2 regions of the Aminivibrio pyruvatiphilus genome follow, and region 1 is predicted to be linked to the other one. Evidence: a T-box and tRNA genes for the amino acid it is inferred to sense, from the RefSeq annotation. Region 1 holds a T-box; the other holds one or more tRNA genes.
The links. The T-box of region 1 lies ahead of thrS (threonine--tRNA ligase). A T-box ahead of a tRNA ligase gene usually reads a tRNA of that ligase, here a tRNA-Thr.
Positions count from the first base shown of each region.

Region 1 (7,556 bases):
TCCACCGTATCCCGGGCGGTGAGGAGAAGGATGGGGATTTCGTTTCCCTGGGACCTTACGGTGTCAAGCACCTGGAGTCCGTCGATTCCGGGGAGCATGATGTCCAGGATGATGCAGCCGTAGCTGCCCCGGGAGATCTTTTCCAGGCCTTCTTCCCCGGAAAAGGCGCTGTCCACGGAAAAGCCGTTTTCAGCGAACCCTTCCGAAAGAACCTGGACGAGATCCCTGTTGTCTTCGATAATGAGGAGCGGCACGAAAATCCCTCCCTTTCAGCTGGCGGGAACCTGGTTTTATTAACTCTAGAAATTAAAGCACAGAGATATTTAAAAGTCGAGGACAAAATGAAATGGTCACCCTGAATCTGAAATTTTGCTGAAAAATAAAGGCTGCATTCCCTGTGAACAATCCGGATTCAGTAAGCATATTCGGAGCGCAGCCGCCTATTTGCTTTCTGACGGAGGAAATGGTACTATTCTTGCGACCCAAACTCGGATACGGATGAAAGATTCCTTTCTGGGTTTCGGGATTTTTTTGTTGAGGTGAAAAACATGCTGGAGAAGGACAAGAAACAGGGTATTATCGCGGATTACCGTACCCATGGTGCGGATACGGGATCTCCCGAGGTCCAGGTTGCCATGCTCACGCAGCGCATCCGCGACCTCACGGAACACCTGAAGATTCACACGAAGGACTTTCATTCCCGCCGGGGCCTTCTGAAGATGGTCGGAACGAGAAGAAAGCTCCTCAGGTATCTCAGGGACAAGGATTTCAACCGGTACAAGACGCTTATCGAGCGGCTCGGGCTTCGGCACTGATCGGCCGGCCGGAAGAAAATTCGGTGCGGGGACATTTGTCCCCGCATTTTTTTTGGTTTTCCAGGCCCGGATTATGGTATTCTTACTCCGCATACAAAAAGAGAAAAGACATATAGAGGAGGAACAATGAATGGAAAAGCAGTTTTCAGTTGAAGTGGGAGGCCGGCCTCTCGTATTCGCCACCGGCAAGGTGGCCAAACAGGCCAACGGAGCCGTGGTGGCGAGTCACGGTGAGACTACCATCCTTGCCACGGCGTGCATTACCGACAAGCCCAGGACGGGGATCGATTTCTTCCCTCTCCTTGTTGATTTCGAGGAAAGATTCTATTCGGCGGGAAAAATTCCCGGCGGCTTCATCAAGCGTGAAGGCCGTCCTTCTGAAACAGCCGTTCTGAGCTGCCGGATGGTGGACCGCTCCATCCGCTCCCTTTTTGACGAAACCATGCGCCACGACGTTCACGTGGTGGCTACGGTGCTGGCGGTTGACCAGGTCAACCCGCCCAACGTCCTTGCAATAAACGCCGCGTCGGCGGCTCTCTCCATTTCCGACATTCCCTGGGGCGGCCCCGTGGGCGCCGTCCGCATCGGCCTTCTTGACGGAGAACTCGTGGTGAACCCCACCGAGGAGCAGATGCTGGTTTCAGAGCTTGATCTCCTCGTTGCGGGACACCTTGACGGCGTCACTATGGTGGAGTGCGGATCCAGGGAAGTTTCCGAGGAGATCCTCGTGGATGCCCTTGACCTCGCCCAAAGCGAGATCAGGAAGATCGTCGGCCTCTTCAACGAGATGCGGGCTTCCATCGGCCGGGAAAAACTTGTTCTGCCCGCGGCGCCTGCCTTCCCCGACATCGACCGGTGGATCACCGACAATCTCGGCGCCGAGATCCGGGACGCGGTACAGACTCATGAGAAGAAGCCCCGGGGCGACAAGCTCTCCGCAGCGAGAAACAAGGCCCAGGATCATTTTGCGGCAGAATATCCGGAGAGCGGAGACTATATTGCCGCCTTCATCGACGAGATGGTCAAGAAGACCATGCGTTCTCTCATCGTGGACGAGCGTATCCGGGTGGACGGCAGGGCCATGGACGAGCTTCGCTCCATCACCTGCGAGACGGGGATCCTTCCCAGGGTCCACGGGTCGGCCCTTTTCACCCGTGGCGAAACCCAGGCCCTCGTGGTGACCACCCTCGGCATGATGGGCGTGGACGACCAGATCCTGGACGGACTGAAGCAGGACGAGCCCGCCAAGAGGTTCATTCTTCACTACAACTTCCCCCCCTATTCCGTGGGTGAAGTCCGGCCCATGCGGGGACCGGGAAGAAGGGAGATCGGGCACGGAGCCCTTGCCGAAAGGGCACTCCGCTCCATGATCCCCGAGGAGGCGGATTTCCCCTACGTCATGCGGGTCGTCTCCGACATCCTCGAATCCAACGGTTCGAGCTCCCAGGCCTCCATCTGCGGCGGAAGCCTTGCCCTTATGAATGCCGGCGTTCCCATGAAGAAACACGTGGCCGGCATCGCCATGGGGCTCATCAAGGAAGGGGACAAGGTTGCTGTCCTGACGGATATCCAGGGCCTCGAAGACCACTTCGGCGACATGGACTTCAAGGTGGCCGGAACCAGGGACGGAGTGACCGCCCTCCAGATGGACAACAAGGCCGGGGGCATCACCAGGGGTATCCTGGAGCAGGCCCTCGGGCAGGCAAAGGCGGCACGGATGGCCATCCTCGAGAAGATGGAAGCCGCCATTCCAGCGCCGGACCAGCTTTCGCCCAATGCTCCCAGAATCTTCATGACCACCATCGACCCCGAAAAGATCCGCGACGTCATCGGTCCCGGCGGAAAGGTCATCCGGGGAATCACCCAGAAGACCGGCGTGAAGATCAACGTGGAGGACAACGGTGAAATCTACATCGGCGGCTCGTCCCAGGACAAGGTGGACGAGGCTCTTGCCATTATCCGCGGTCTCACGAAGGACCTCGAGGCCGGCGAAGTGTATTACGGCACGGTCACAAGACTCATGGCCTTCGGAGTGTTCATCGAGTGCCTCCCCGGCAAGGAAGGGCTGCTCCATGTGAGTGAAGTCAGCACGCACAGGATTCCCAAGGTGGACGACGTCTTCAAGGTGGGGGACAAAGTCCTGGTCATGGTCAAGGAAATCGACGACATGAACAGGGTGAACCTGACCAGGCGCCGTATCCTGGAGAACGAGGCCCGGATTTCCGACGAGGGCCTTTCCGACGTGCTGCCCGCCGAAAAGGAGCGGGAGGAGGCCATTGCCGCCCTCGCAGCGGCTGCAAAGGCCAATCCTTCTCCCGACAGGGATCGTCCTTCCCACGGCGGCGGCAGACCTGACCGGGGAGACAGGAGAGGCGGCGGCCCCCGACGCCATTCCTCCGGAGGAAGGGAATAGACCTCCCATGGAGGTTCCTGTAAAGATTGTCCGGGAGGGGAGGGCGAACGAGCTTCCCCTTCCGGAATATGCCACGCCATTTTCTGCGGGCGTCGACCTGAGGGCAGCCGATAACTGTGTTCTTCTTCCCGGTGAATGGACAGCCGTACCCACGGGGCTCAGGATCGAGCTTCCGGAGGGATACGAAGGCCAGGTCAGGCCGAGGAGCGGGCTGGCGGCCAGGCACGGCGTCACTGTGCTGAACGCTCCCGGGACAATCGACAGCGATTACAGGGGCGAGATACGGGTGCTTCTCATCAACCACGGAAAGGAATCCTTCGCCATATCCGCAGGCGACAGGGTTGCACAGCTCATCCTGGCCCCGGTGTCCAGGATCTCCTGGAGAGAGGAAGCCCTGGCGGATTCCGAAAGGGGCGAGGGAGGCTTCGGCAGCACCGGCAGGAGTTGACAGAAACGCCTTTTCGAGGTATAAGACACGAAAATAAGTTTATGCGATGACGGGGAGAGTAGAAGAACTCTACCGCACCAGAGAGGGAAACCCGAGGCTGGAAGGTTTCCTGCGGACATTCTTCGAAAACCGCCCCTGAGCGGGTGCCGAAAAACCTCCGGGAACAAGGCGCCGGGGTCCGCCCCTTACAGCGGTCTACGAGCGCCGTCCTTTTCTAAAGGCCGGAATTGGAGTGGAACCACGGCAAGCCCACGCCGTCTCCAGATGGAGATGTGTGGGCTTTTTTCATTTTTTCGAGGAGGAGAGAATCATGTTCGAACTGAAGGAACCGGGAGGAAAAAGCGTGCGGCTTTCGTCGGGAGCGGCGGGGGAAGCACTGGAGAAACTGGGTGTCAAAAGCGGAGCCGTGGCGGCGATGCTGAACGGAAGACCAGTGGACATGACCGCCGAGATCACTGAGAGCGGCGACATCGCTCCTATTACGGCCGACTCTGAAGAGGGGCTGGACATCCTCCGCCACTCGGCTGCCCACCTCATGGCCCAGGCCGTGGCCGGACTCTATCCCGGCACGCGGTATGGCGTGGGGCCTTCCATAAAGGACGGCTTCTACTACGACATGGAGATCCCCGGCGGCATTACCGAGGAAGACCTGCCCAAAATCGAGAAGGAAATGAAGCGCCTGGCAAAAAGGGCGATTCCGGTGGAACGGCGGGAGATGACCAGAGAGGAAGCCCTGGCCTATTTCCGGGAAAAGAACGACCCCTATAAGGCGGAGATCATCTCCGATCTGGAGGAGGATCATGTGTCCCTGTATTTCCAGGGCGATTACGCAGACCTCTGCCGGGGACCCCACGTGCCCAATACATCCTGGGTGAAGCACTTCCGCCTGCTCTCCGTGGCCGGAGCCTACTGGAGGGGCGACGAAAAGAACATCATGCTCACACGGGTCTACGGCACCGCCTTTGCTTCTGAAGAAGCTCTGGAGGCGTACATCCGGAGGATGGAGGAGGCGAAGAGCAGGGACCACCGCCGCCTGGGCAGGGAGCTCGATCTTTTCAGCCTCCAGAACGAGGGGCCCGGTTTCCCCTTCTTCCATCCCAAGGGCATGGTCATCATGAACTGCCTCGTGGACTTCTGGAAGAAAGAGCACACAAAACGGGGGTACAGCGAGATCCGGACGCCTCTCATCCTTGACCGGGATCTCTGGATACGGTCGGGCCACTGGGATCACTACCGGGAGAACATGTACTTCACCGAAATCGACGAACAGCCCTTCGCCATCAAGCCCATGAACTGCCCGGGCGGGATGATGGTCTACAAGAGCCAGTTGAGGAGCTACCGGGATCTGCCCATGCGCATGGCGGAGCTCGGGGTGGTTCACAGGCATGAGCGGAGCGGCGTCCTTCACGGGCTCATGAGGGTCCGGTGCTTCACCCAGGACGACGCCCACCTCTACTGTCGCCCCGACCAGGTGAAGGACGAGATCATAGGAATCATGAACCTGTGCAATTATATCTACAGGGACGTGTTCGGCTTCAAGTACACCATGGAACTCTCAACCCGGCCCGAAAACTCCATGGGTTCGGAAGAGCAGTGGGCTATCGCGGAGACGGCCCTGAAGCAGGCCCTGGACGAGACGAAGTCGGAGTACAGGCTGAACCCCGGCGACGGGGCGTTCTACGGCCCCAAAATCGACTTCCATCTCGAGGACTGCATCGGCAGAACATGGCAGTGCGGCACCATACAGCTGGACTTCCAGATGCCCGAAAAGTTCGACCTTTCCTACGTGGGGGCCGACGGCAAGGAACACCGTCCCGTGATGCTCCACAGGACTGTTCTCGGCAGTCTCGAGCGGTTCTTCGGAATCCTCGTGGAAAACTTCGCCGGAGCTTTCCCCTACTGGATCGCGCCCGTTCAGGTGCGGATTCTCCCCGTTTCAGGCGACTATGTAGAGTATGCCGGGAAAATCGCCTCTGAACTTCGGTCTTCGGGGATCCGTGTAGAAGTGGACGAACGGGACGAAAAACTCGGCAAGAAAATCCGGGATGCCCAGACCCAGAAAATTCCCTACATGGCCGTGGTGGGCGAGAAGGAAAGAGAGTCCGGCGGCGTCGCCCCCCGGGAGCGGAGCAGGGGAGATCTGGGCGCTATGTCCATGGACCAGTTCAGGGAAGTTCTGGCTGCGGAGTTCAATCCCATCAAGGTCTGAGAACCGGGAAGATGTCCGGCAAGAGACAAGCCTGATCCGGAATTTATCTGCAGTGCTAATATAAAAGAACGTTTTTACAAAGGTCCCGGCGTAACAAATGGTCGGGACCTGTTTCATTGAGCGGAATATCTTGAATCCCTTCTCTTCTACTGCTACAATTTTATGCGTTTTTCGCTTAAGATCCGGAACAATGCTCTTGAGCACCGAGAGACCTCATAATCAGAGAAAGGGTGAAGAAGCATGAAGTCAACGAAAAAGATCCTGATCCTGTTCTGCATCGCGCTTTTCCTTCTCTCCGCCGCAGGTTCTGCCTTTGCCTCCGGCAAGTTCGTCACCATCGTCACCGGTTCCACGGGAGGAACGTATTACCCCATCGGCACCATTCTCGCCAATCACTTCAATACCGCACTCATGGACAAGGGATACAAATGGTCCGCCCAGAGTTCGGGAGGCACAGTGGAAAATCTTGACATGATGCAGCGCAGCGAGGCCGAGATGGCTATCGCCATGGCGAATCTCACAGGCTTTGCCTATACCGGTACGGTCCGGTACGAAGGAAAGAAGATTGAAAACCTGCGCTACGTCATGGGGCTGTGGCCTGATGTGACCCAGTTCGTGGTGAGCGGCTCCTCCGGCATCAAAACATGGGCAGACCTGAAGGGTAAAAAGGTCGCCGTAGGTCCTGCAGCCTCCGGAACGGAATTCAGCAGCCGGGTTCTGCTGAAGGCTCTCGCGGGGCTTACTTTCGATGACATCAGGGCGGAGTACGTGGGCTACAGTGAAGCTTCCCAGGCCCTTCAGAACGGCCAGCTCGATGCCTTCAACGCCGAAGCCGGCGTTCCCGTGGCTGCAGTGGCTGAGCTTTATGCCGGACGGCAGGAAGTGAACATGCTCGAGTTTTCTCCTGAGGATATCGCAACATTGAAAAAGGAAGCCCCCTTTTATGCCGCAGTGCTCATTCCCGCAGGAACGTATCCCAACCAGGAGAAGGAACTCAGGGTGGCCGGAATCAAGTCCGCCCTTCTCGTTGGGAAGGATGTGCCCGAAGAGCTAGTTTATGACATGCTGAAGGTCGTGTACAGCAAGAAAGAAGACCTGAAGAATGAGCATGCAGCCTTCACGAAGGTGGATTTCGACAATCCCGTGGACGGCCTTTACGGTGCTCCTCTTCACCCGGGTGCCGTGAAGTTCTTCAAGGAAATGGGGATGACCATTCCCCAGGAACTTCTTCCCTGATTGCAGGGCAGGATATTACCAGCCATCCGGGCGGCGTGGGCCTTTTTTGCCCCATGCCGCCCTTTTTTCGAAGGAGCGAAACCGGATGAAAAAACTTCTTTCCGCACTTCTCCCGGGAGAGTCCATCCCAACGAGAAAACTGTCCGGAACTGCAGGCAGGGCCGCCCTCGTTCTTACCGTTTCCACAGCCCTTGTCCATTTCTGGATGAACAGCATCGGTCTGCTTATTGCCATAAAAATGAATGCAATTCACCTCGGCACCCTCATGGCGATCATCTTTCTTTTTTACCCGGCGTTTGCCGGATCTCCCAGGGAACGACCGTCCATGCCCGACTGGGTGCTGGCCACCGCCTCCCTGGGGTGCATGGTCTGGCTGCTCCTCACTTATGACAGGCTTCTACAGACGAACCTTCAGGCTACGTTCGCCGATCTTGC
Region 1 is NZ_SORI01000017.1:65,940-73,495, forward strand. Features, by position in the region: gene C8D99_RS11710 (response regulator transcription factor) at 1-254, opposite strand, end outside; gene rpsO (30S ribosomal protein S15) at 549-815, shown strand; gene C8D99_RS11720 (polyribonucleotide nucleotidyltransferase) at 946-3,228, shown strand; gene dut (dUTP diphosphatase) at 3,236-3,676, shown strand; T-box leader at 3,714-3,941, shown strand; gene thrS (threonine--tRNA ligase) at 3,987-5,885, shown strand; gene C8D99_RS11735 (TAXI family TRAP transporter solute-binding subunit) at 6,126-7,121, shown strand; gene C8D99_RS11740 (TRAP transporter permease) at 7,207-7,556, shown strand, end outside.

Region 2 (7,556 bases), on a different contig from region 1:
GCTTCCCGCATTCTCCTCAGGTCGGCGAAAATAGGCCTCGTGGCATCCCTGACGTGGCTTGCCCTCGGTGCGGTCAGTCTTTTCGAAATCTACTTCAGGAACAGGTTCGACATCTCCGCCGCCGACAACCTCAAGGCCCGGAAAGTCCAGACTCAGTTCATTCTCTTCAAAAGGCTGCTCGTCATCCTTATCATCTTCCTTTCAGTCTCCCTGGCGCTCCTGAGCATCGACGATTTCAGGCGCATAGGCACGTCCCTTCTCGCCTCCGTAGGCGTGGCGGGCATCATCGTGGGGCTATCCGCCCAGAGAACGGTGGCCACATTCCTCGCAGGAATCCACCTCGCCATTGCCCAGCCCATCCGCATCGACGATGTGGTCGTCGCCGAAGGGGAGTGGGGCAGGGTGGAAGAGGTCACTTTCACCTATGTGGTTCTCAGGCTCTGGGATTCCCGCCGCCTCGTTCTTCCGACGACCTACTTCCTTGAAAAGCCCTTCCAGAACTGGACCCGCGTTTCGGCGGACATTATCGGCACGGCTTTTTTCCATGTGGATTTTTCTGCTGACATGGAGGAGATACGTGCGTTCTTCAACACCGTGCTCGGAACAACGCCCCTGTGGGACGGGAGGGCGAAAGCCCTGCAGGTGACGGACTGTACATCCCGATCCATGGAGGTCCGGGCTCTCATGAGTGCCGCGAATTCTGGAGCCGCCTGGGATCTCCGCTGCCATGTCCGTGAAAAAATGATGGACTGGCTCCGCCGCGAACATCCGGTCTGGCTGCCCAGGGCACGGGCCGAGGTGAACAGCGGGGCAGGAGAGAACGTTTCCTGGTCTGCGCCGGGGAGGAACGGAGACGACATCCTTCCCCCGGCAAAAGAAGAGCTGCTTCGGGGGTAAAATTACTGCAGTATTGTTTTCCGGGGTTTTATCTCTCTTTTCTTGAAATATTGACGAATTCCGGAGATGCACTATACTTCACCACAACGGGTCTTTTCCCCGGCCAACTGTTTCACTCCCCGTTTCAGCGCGTGCGGGAATGTTTTGGGCTCCTCGTGCAGGGAAAATCTGGAGAGGCAAGGAACGGTTTTCTTTCCGAAAGGTTTGATACGCGCCCCGAAAGGCGGACCAGTCACATACCATTCGAATCCGGAGGTGGTTTGCAGTGAGATTGCGTTTTCTCAAGCCCTTGCGCATTGTTTCCCCGAGGCCGTTATTCTGCCTGTTTGTTGCTCTTCTCCTGCTGGGAGGTTGTATCCAGGCAGCGCCTCTCTCTGCTGAAGAGGTAAGCCCGGACGTTCCGGCGGCGGGAGCAGCTCCGGACATTCCTGTCCCGGGCGGAGGTGAAGCTGCAGCCGTCCAGTCTCCAGATGTAGTACCCCCTGAGACCGGGGCAGTCACCGTCATAATCGACGGCCCGAAAGAAGCCAGGTGGACCTTTGACGGCAAGGAATTTGACAGCGGTTCCGCGGTTGAGAACGTGCCTACCGGAAAGTATGTGGTGAGCTTCGCCGACGTTCCGGAGTGGACAAAGCCAGCCGATGCCGAAGTCACCGTTGCAAAGGACGGGACGGCGGCCCTGGACGGCAAGTATGTCCGCCATGTTGGCTCCGTCTCCGTGACAATCGACGGTCCGAAAGAGGCGAAGTGGACCTTCGACGGCAAGGCCTTCGACAGTGGTTCCGCGGTGGAGAACGTGCCCACCGGAAAGTATGTGGTGAGCTTCACCGACGTTCCGGAGTGGACCAAGCCCGCCGACGCCGAAGTCACCGTTGCAAAGGACGGGACGGCGACCCTGGACGGCAAGTACGTCCGCCATGTTGGCTCCGTGTCAGTGAAAATCGACGGTCCGAAAGAGGCGAAGTGGACCTTTGACGGCAAGGAATTTGACAGCGGTTCCGTGGTTGAGAACGTGCCCACCGGAAAGTATGTGGTGAGCTTCACCGACGTTCCGGAGTGGACAAGGCCCGCCGACGCCGAAGTCACCGTTGCAAAGGACGGGACGGCGTCCCTGGACGGCAAATATGTCCGCCACGTGGGGGCCGTCTCAGTGAAGATAGATGGTCCGAAAGAAGCGAAGTGGACCTTCGACGGCAAGGAATTTGACAGCGGTTCCGTGATTGAGAACGTGCCCACCGGAAAGTACCTGGTGAGCTTCGCCGACGTTCCGGAGTGGACAAAGCCAGCCGATGCCGAAGTCACCGTTGCAAAGGACGGGACGGCGACCCTGGACGGCAAATACGTCCGCCATGTGGGCTCCGTCACCGTGACAATCGACGGTCCGAAAGAAGCGAAGTGGACCTTCGACGGCAAGGAATTTGACAGCGGTTCCGTGATTGAGAACGTGCCCACCGGAAAGTATGTGGTGAGCTTCGCCGACGTTCCGGAGTGGACCAAGCCCGCCGACGCCGAGGTTGCCGTTGCAAAGGACGGGACGGCGACCCTGGACGGCAGGTACGTCCGCCACGTGGGGGCAGTGGCAGTGAAGATAGAAGGTCCAGAGGACGCACGGTGGATCTTTGACGGGCGGGGCGGTTTTGAGAGCGGCCACGTCATCACCAGCGTTCCCACCGGAACATACACGGTTTCCTTCTATGATCTCCCGGAGTGGACGAAACCCGCCGATGTATCAGTCTCCGTTACCAGGGATGGAACAGCCTCGGTTTCAGAAACCTACATCCGCCACGTGGGGGCCGTCTCCGTGACAATCGACGGTCCGAAAGAGGCGAAGTGGACCTTCGACGGCAAGGCCTTCGACAGTGGTTCCGCGGTGGAGAACGTGCCCACCGGAAAGTACCTGGTGAGCTTCGCCGACGTTCCGGAGTGGACCAAGCCCGCCGACGCCGAAGTCACCGTTGCAAAGGACGGGACGGCGTCCCTGGACGGCAAATATGTCCGCCACGTGGGGGCAGTGGCAGTGAAGATAGAAGGTCCAGAGGACGCACGGTGGATCTTTGACGGGCGGGGCGGTTTTGAGAGCGGCCACGTCATCACCAGCGTTCCCACCGGAACATACACGGTTTCCTTCTATGATCTCCCGGAGTGGACGAAACCCGCCGATGTATCAGTCTCCGTTACCAGGGATGGAACAGCCTCGGTTTCAGAAACCTACATCCGCCACGTGGGGGCCGTCTCCGTGACAATCGACGGTCCGAAAGAAGCGAAGTGGACCTTCGACGGCAAGGAATTTGACAGCGGTTCCGTGATTGAGAACGTGCCCACCGGAAAGTATGGGGTGAGCTTCGCCGACGTTCCGGAGTGGACAAAGCCAGCCGATGCCGAAGTCACCGTTGCAAAGGACGGGACGGCGACCCTGGACGGCAAATACGTCCGCCACGTAGGCTCCGTCTCCGTGAAGATCGACGGTCCGAAAGAGGCGAAATGGACCTTCGACGGCAATGCCTTCGACAGCGGTTCCGTGATTGAGAACGTGCCCACCGGAAAGTATGTGGTGAGCTTCACCGACGTTCCGGAGTGGACAAGGCCCGCCGACGCCGAAGTCACCGTTGCAAAGGACGGGATGGCTTCCATGGACAAGAAATATGTCCGCCACGTAGGCTCCGTCTCCGTGAAGATCGATGGCCCCGAAGGCGCAAAATGGAGCCTGGACGGCAAGGGCAGCTATGAAAGCGGTCACGTGCAAAAGAACATTCCCACGGGAAAATATACCGTTTCATTTACAGAAGCCCCGGACTGGGACAGCCCCTCGGATGTTTCCGTCACTGTAACCAAGGACGGAATGGCTTCCATGGACAAGAAATATGTCCGCCATGTGGGGGCTGTCAGCGTAAAATTCGACGGCCCGAAGGAAGCCAAATGGAGCCTCGGAGGCAAGGAGAGCTATGAAAGCGGCTACATGCTGAAAAATGTCCCCACGGGGAAATATACCGTCTCCTTCTCTGATGTCCCTGACTGGACCAGGCCGGCAGATGCCGCGGTTACGGTAGCCAAAGGCGGCACTGCATCGGCTGCCGGAGCCTATGTCAAGCACACAGGCTCAGTGACCGTAACAATTGAAGGCCCGAAAGAAGCCCGCTGGGCCCTGGACGGAAAAGGTGCCTACACAGCTGGTCAGACTGCGGGGGGGATTGAGGTCGGTAATCCGGTGCTCTCCTTCTCCGAAGTTCCGGGGTGGACGAAACCGGAAAATCAGAGAGTCACCGTCCGCAACGGAGCAGTATCCAGAACTTCCGGCACCTATGTCCGCCATACCGGATCGGTCAAAGTCGAGATTACCGGTACAAAAGACGGTCGGTGGAGCCTCGACGGAAAGGGGAATTACCCCGGCGGATGGACGGCGGGCAGCATTGTCGTGGGAACCTACAGGATCATCTTCTCCGATGTGTCCGGCAGGATCAAGCCTGAACCCAAAACCATCACCGTCAGCAGGGGAGCCACGACCACCGTTTCGGCCGCATACACCCAGAATACCGGGTCAATTACAGTGACTATCGACGGCCCCAAAGAAGCGCGATGGAGCATTGACGGAAGAGGAAGCTACGAAAGCGGCCAGACTGTGGCCGAAATCCTCGTGGGCAATCGCGTCATTTCCTTCTCCTACGTGAAAGGGTGGAGGTCTCCTGCGGACAGGAGCGTCACGGTCCAGAGGGGGGGAACCGTCTCGGCATCCGGTGTATATACGGCACGGTAGGCGGTCAGGTATTTTTCCGATGCATTCTGACTGAGTTACAGAGCAGGCCCCTCTCCGGAGAAACGGGAGAGGGGCCTTTTATCGCAAGGGAAATGAAGCCCATCTTGAAAAACTTCGCAAGGCCAGGACCCCCGGGTTCCGGATCATGTCATCCGGGACGGCGATCTCTTCCGGTCGGAGCGGCGAAAAAGATCGGGTGGTGACCGCACCGATAAATACAATTCCGTTGCAGCATGGGACATGCCGGGCGATAAAAAACTTTCCGGGGAGCAAATCGAAGGTTGACATCTCCGTTTGACCCGCTATAATATACCTTCGTTGAGCCGGTGTAGCTCAGCTGGTAGAGCAGCTGACTTGTAATCAGCAGGTCCCCGGTTCGAGTCCGGGTGCCGGCTCCAGCTTGACAAAGCAAAGAAGTGGTGGGATGGCCGAGTGGTCAAAGGCAGCAGACTGTAAATCTGCCGACACCGTCTACGAAGGTTCGAATCCTTCTCCCACCACCATTTTATACAAAGAAGCCGACTTAGCTCAGCAGGTAGAGCACATCCATGGTAAGGATGGGGTCTCCGGTTCGAGTCCGGAAGTCGGCTCCAGTAAGTAAAATCAAGGCTTCAGCTCTTTTAGCTGAAGTCTTGATTTTTTATTGGGAAGGGGTCTGGACGCACCTCTTCCGCCCCTCACAATCTCCTGCATCGCCATCCTGCCCCATCCGTCCCGGGAGTTCACTTCGGCTCCCTGTTTCAGGGCTTCCATCATGCCTTCGATGTCGCCCCGTTTTGTAGCTTCAAGCAGTTTTCGGTTCAGTTCGTCGATAGTCATCCTTATCTTCTCAAGGTGTCAAAATTCCATAAACGGCACAGTATCGTCTTTCTTCATGTTTATCTCTTTTTCAAGTAAGGGACCAGCCTCGACACCAGCCTGTCCGCCCCTTCAACTCCGTCACCGGCCCAGGCTTCGAGGTTCTTCCCGACGCGTTTCTTTATGAATTCGACTGCCAGTGCCGGGTCGGAATCCAGGGTGTCAAGGAGGATGCCCACCATAGCTGGAATGTTTTCAGGCGACAGGGACAGTGCGGACGCCCGCCCTGAAGAGAGGACTCTTAAAAAATTGTTCTGCATGGAGATATTTGTGCCGGTTATGGCTGGAAGAACCAGGTTGGCAGCCCGGGAACGATTTTTCGCAATGTGTCCGTCGAGTACTTCGCTTTGCTCCGGGTAAAGGAAGGATGCCAGAAGCAGTGCATAGGCTGCCCGTTCCCATGCGTTAATGTCGCTTTTGTCCTCAAGCCGTGTTATAAAATCCCGGGCTGTGCCGTCCGTCATCGCCCCTGAGGAAAGAAGGGCAGCTATGCTCCATGCCACGTCCGTCGAGAAAGACCATTCAAAAAAACATGCTTCAAGGACGGTGTGCCCGTTGTTGTTCCGGGCGTTCACGTCCGCTCCCTGCTCTATGGCGTTCTTCACATCCTGTATTTTCCCTTCTTCTGCCGCTTTAAATAACTGCCAGTTCAGTTTTTCGATATCCTTTTTTACTTCAGGCTCTTTCATGGCTTCAAGGAACATGGCGTCAAGTTCCGGGGACAACCTGCCTTCTTTCTTGAGCCACTCGTAATCTCTTTCAATAATCGCCCCGTTTTTCTTGAATGTCTTCAGCAGAGGGAGAGTGAGATGACCTTTATTTGTCGCGATCATCATCGCCGTCCAGCCGTACTCATTCACAGCATTCACGTCCGCTTCATGGGAGGCAAGCAATTCCAGCAGTGCGGGTGTGAGACGCCCCCACCGCGCCGCCTCTATCATAGCCGTCCTGCCGTCCTTGTTCCGGGCGTTTACGTCAGTACCCTGTTCCAGAACTTTTTTCACGCCCTCTATGTCGCCCTGTTTTGCCGCTTCAAGCAGATTTTTGTTCAGTTCTTCAATGGTCATCTTTATCCTCTCCCCTGGTTAAAACTCCATAAAGGGAATGGCTTCGTCCTTTTTGTTTCTCCCCTGCTTCAGGTACGACACCAGTTTCGCCACCAACTCTTCCGCCCTCTTCACTCCACCGCTGACCCAGGTTTGGAGATTCTTTCCGACCCGTTTCCGTATAACTCTACCACCGGAAACGGTTCGGAATCCATGGCGTCGAGGAGAATATCCACCATCGCCTGGATATTTTCAGGCGACAGGGACAGTGCGGGGATTGCTGCCGGAATCCCGTAATTTCCAAGGGATTTTCCCTTACAGGTTTCGTACGACATTCCCGGCGACCCTCCTGCAGAAATCAAGAAAGATTCCATAAGGGCGACCTGCCAGAGAGAAGACGGCCGACATGAAAACCGACGAAACGGCGATCTGTTTCCATGTCGCTCCTGCGCAGAGAAGAACGATGACGTAAAGCGGAACCTGGAAGATCACAAAGGCGAGGGTATCGCCCAGGATCAATTTCCACGGTTTCGTCCCGTCAATCTCGAGGGCGAGAAAAAGCCGGTCGCGGAAAAGGCCGTAGGGTCTCCCGGTAATGAGATTGACAGGTATGGCCGCTATTCTGGCCGTGACGGACTGGAAGAAGGTCAGCTTTGCTATGAAAATCTCGATACACATGCACAATGCCGTGGAAAAGAGGATCATCGCCGCGATATCGGCGATCAGGAAGCAGAGCCTTTCTTTTTTCTTCCCTGCAGAGCCCCTTGAATCTTTCAAAAACCTCACCTGCCCCGGACGGCCGTTCCCGGCCCGTTCTTTCTTCCTCATTGTTTTTTCCGCTTCCGTCAGCCCCAGTATACTGCTTTTTTTGAGAATAACATGGAAACGTCATCTATCTCTGACGGGACATTGGACAAGACGGACTTCCTTCTCCATAATACGGGAAAGAAATGATCACCAGGAGGGGATGCCCGTGTACGCACACATAGAAGAACTGGCGGACA
Region 2 is NZ_SORI01000026.1:323-7,878, reverse strand. Features, by position in the region: gene C8D99_RS13520 (mechanosensitive ion channel family protein) at 1-897, shown strand, start outside; gene C8D99_RS13515 (hypothetical protein) at 1,163-4,648, shown strand; tRNA gene C8D99_RS13510 (tRNA-Thr) at 4,971-5,046, shown strand; tRNA gene C8D99_RS13505 (tRNA-Tyr) at 5,067-5,151, shown strand; tRNA gene C8D99_RS13500 (tRNA-Thr) at 5,166-5,241, shown strand; gene C8D99_RS13495 (hypothetical protein) at 5,252-5,467, opposite strand; gene C8D99_RS13490 (ankyrin repeat domain-containing protein) at 5,527-6,573, opposite strand; gene C8D99_RS13485 (hypothetical protein) at 6,684-6,887, opposite strand; gene alaE (L-alanine exporter AlaE) at 6,868-7,380, opposite strand; partial or broken gene C8D99_RS13475 (hypothetical protein) at 7,526-7,556, shown strand, end outside.
Region 2: it has a tRNA-Thr gene. The T-box ahead of thrS (threonine--tRNA ligase) is inferred to sense a tRNA for this amino acid. The anticodon was not compared.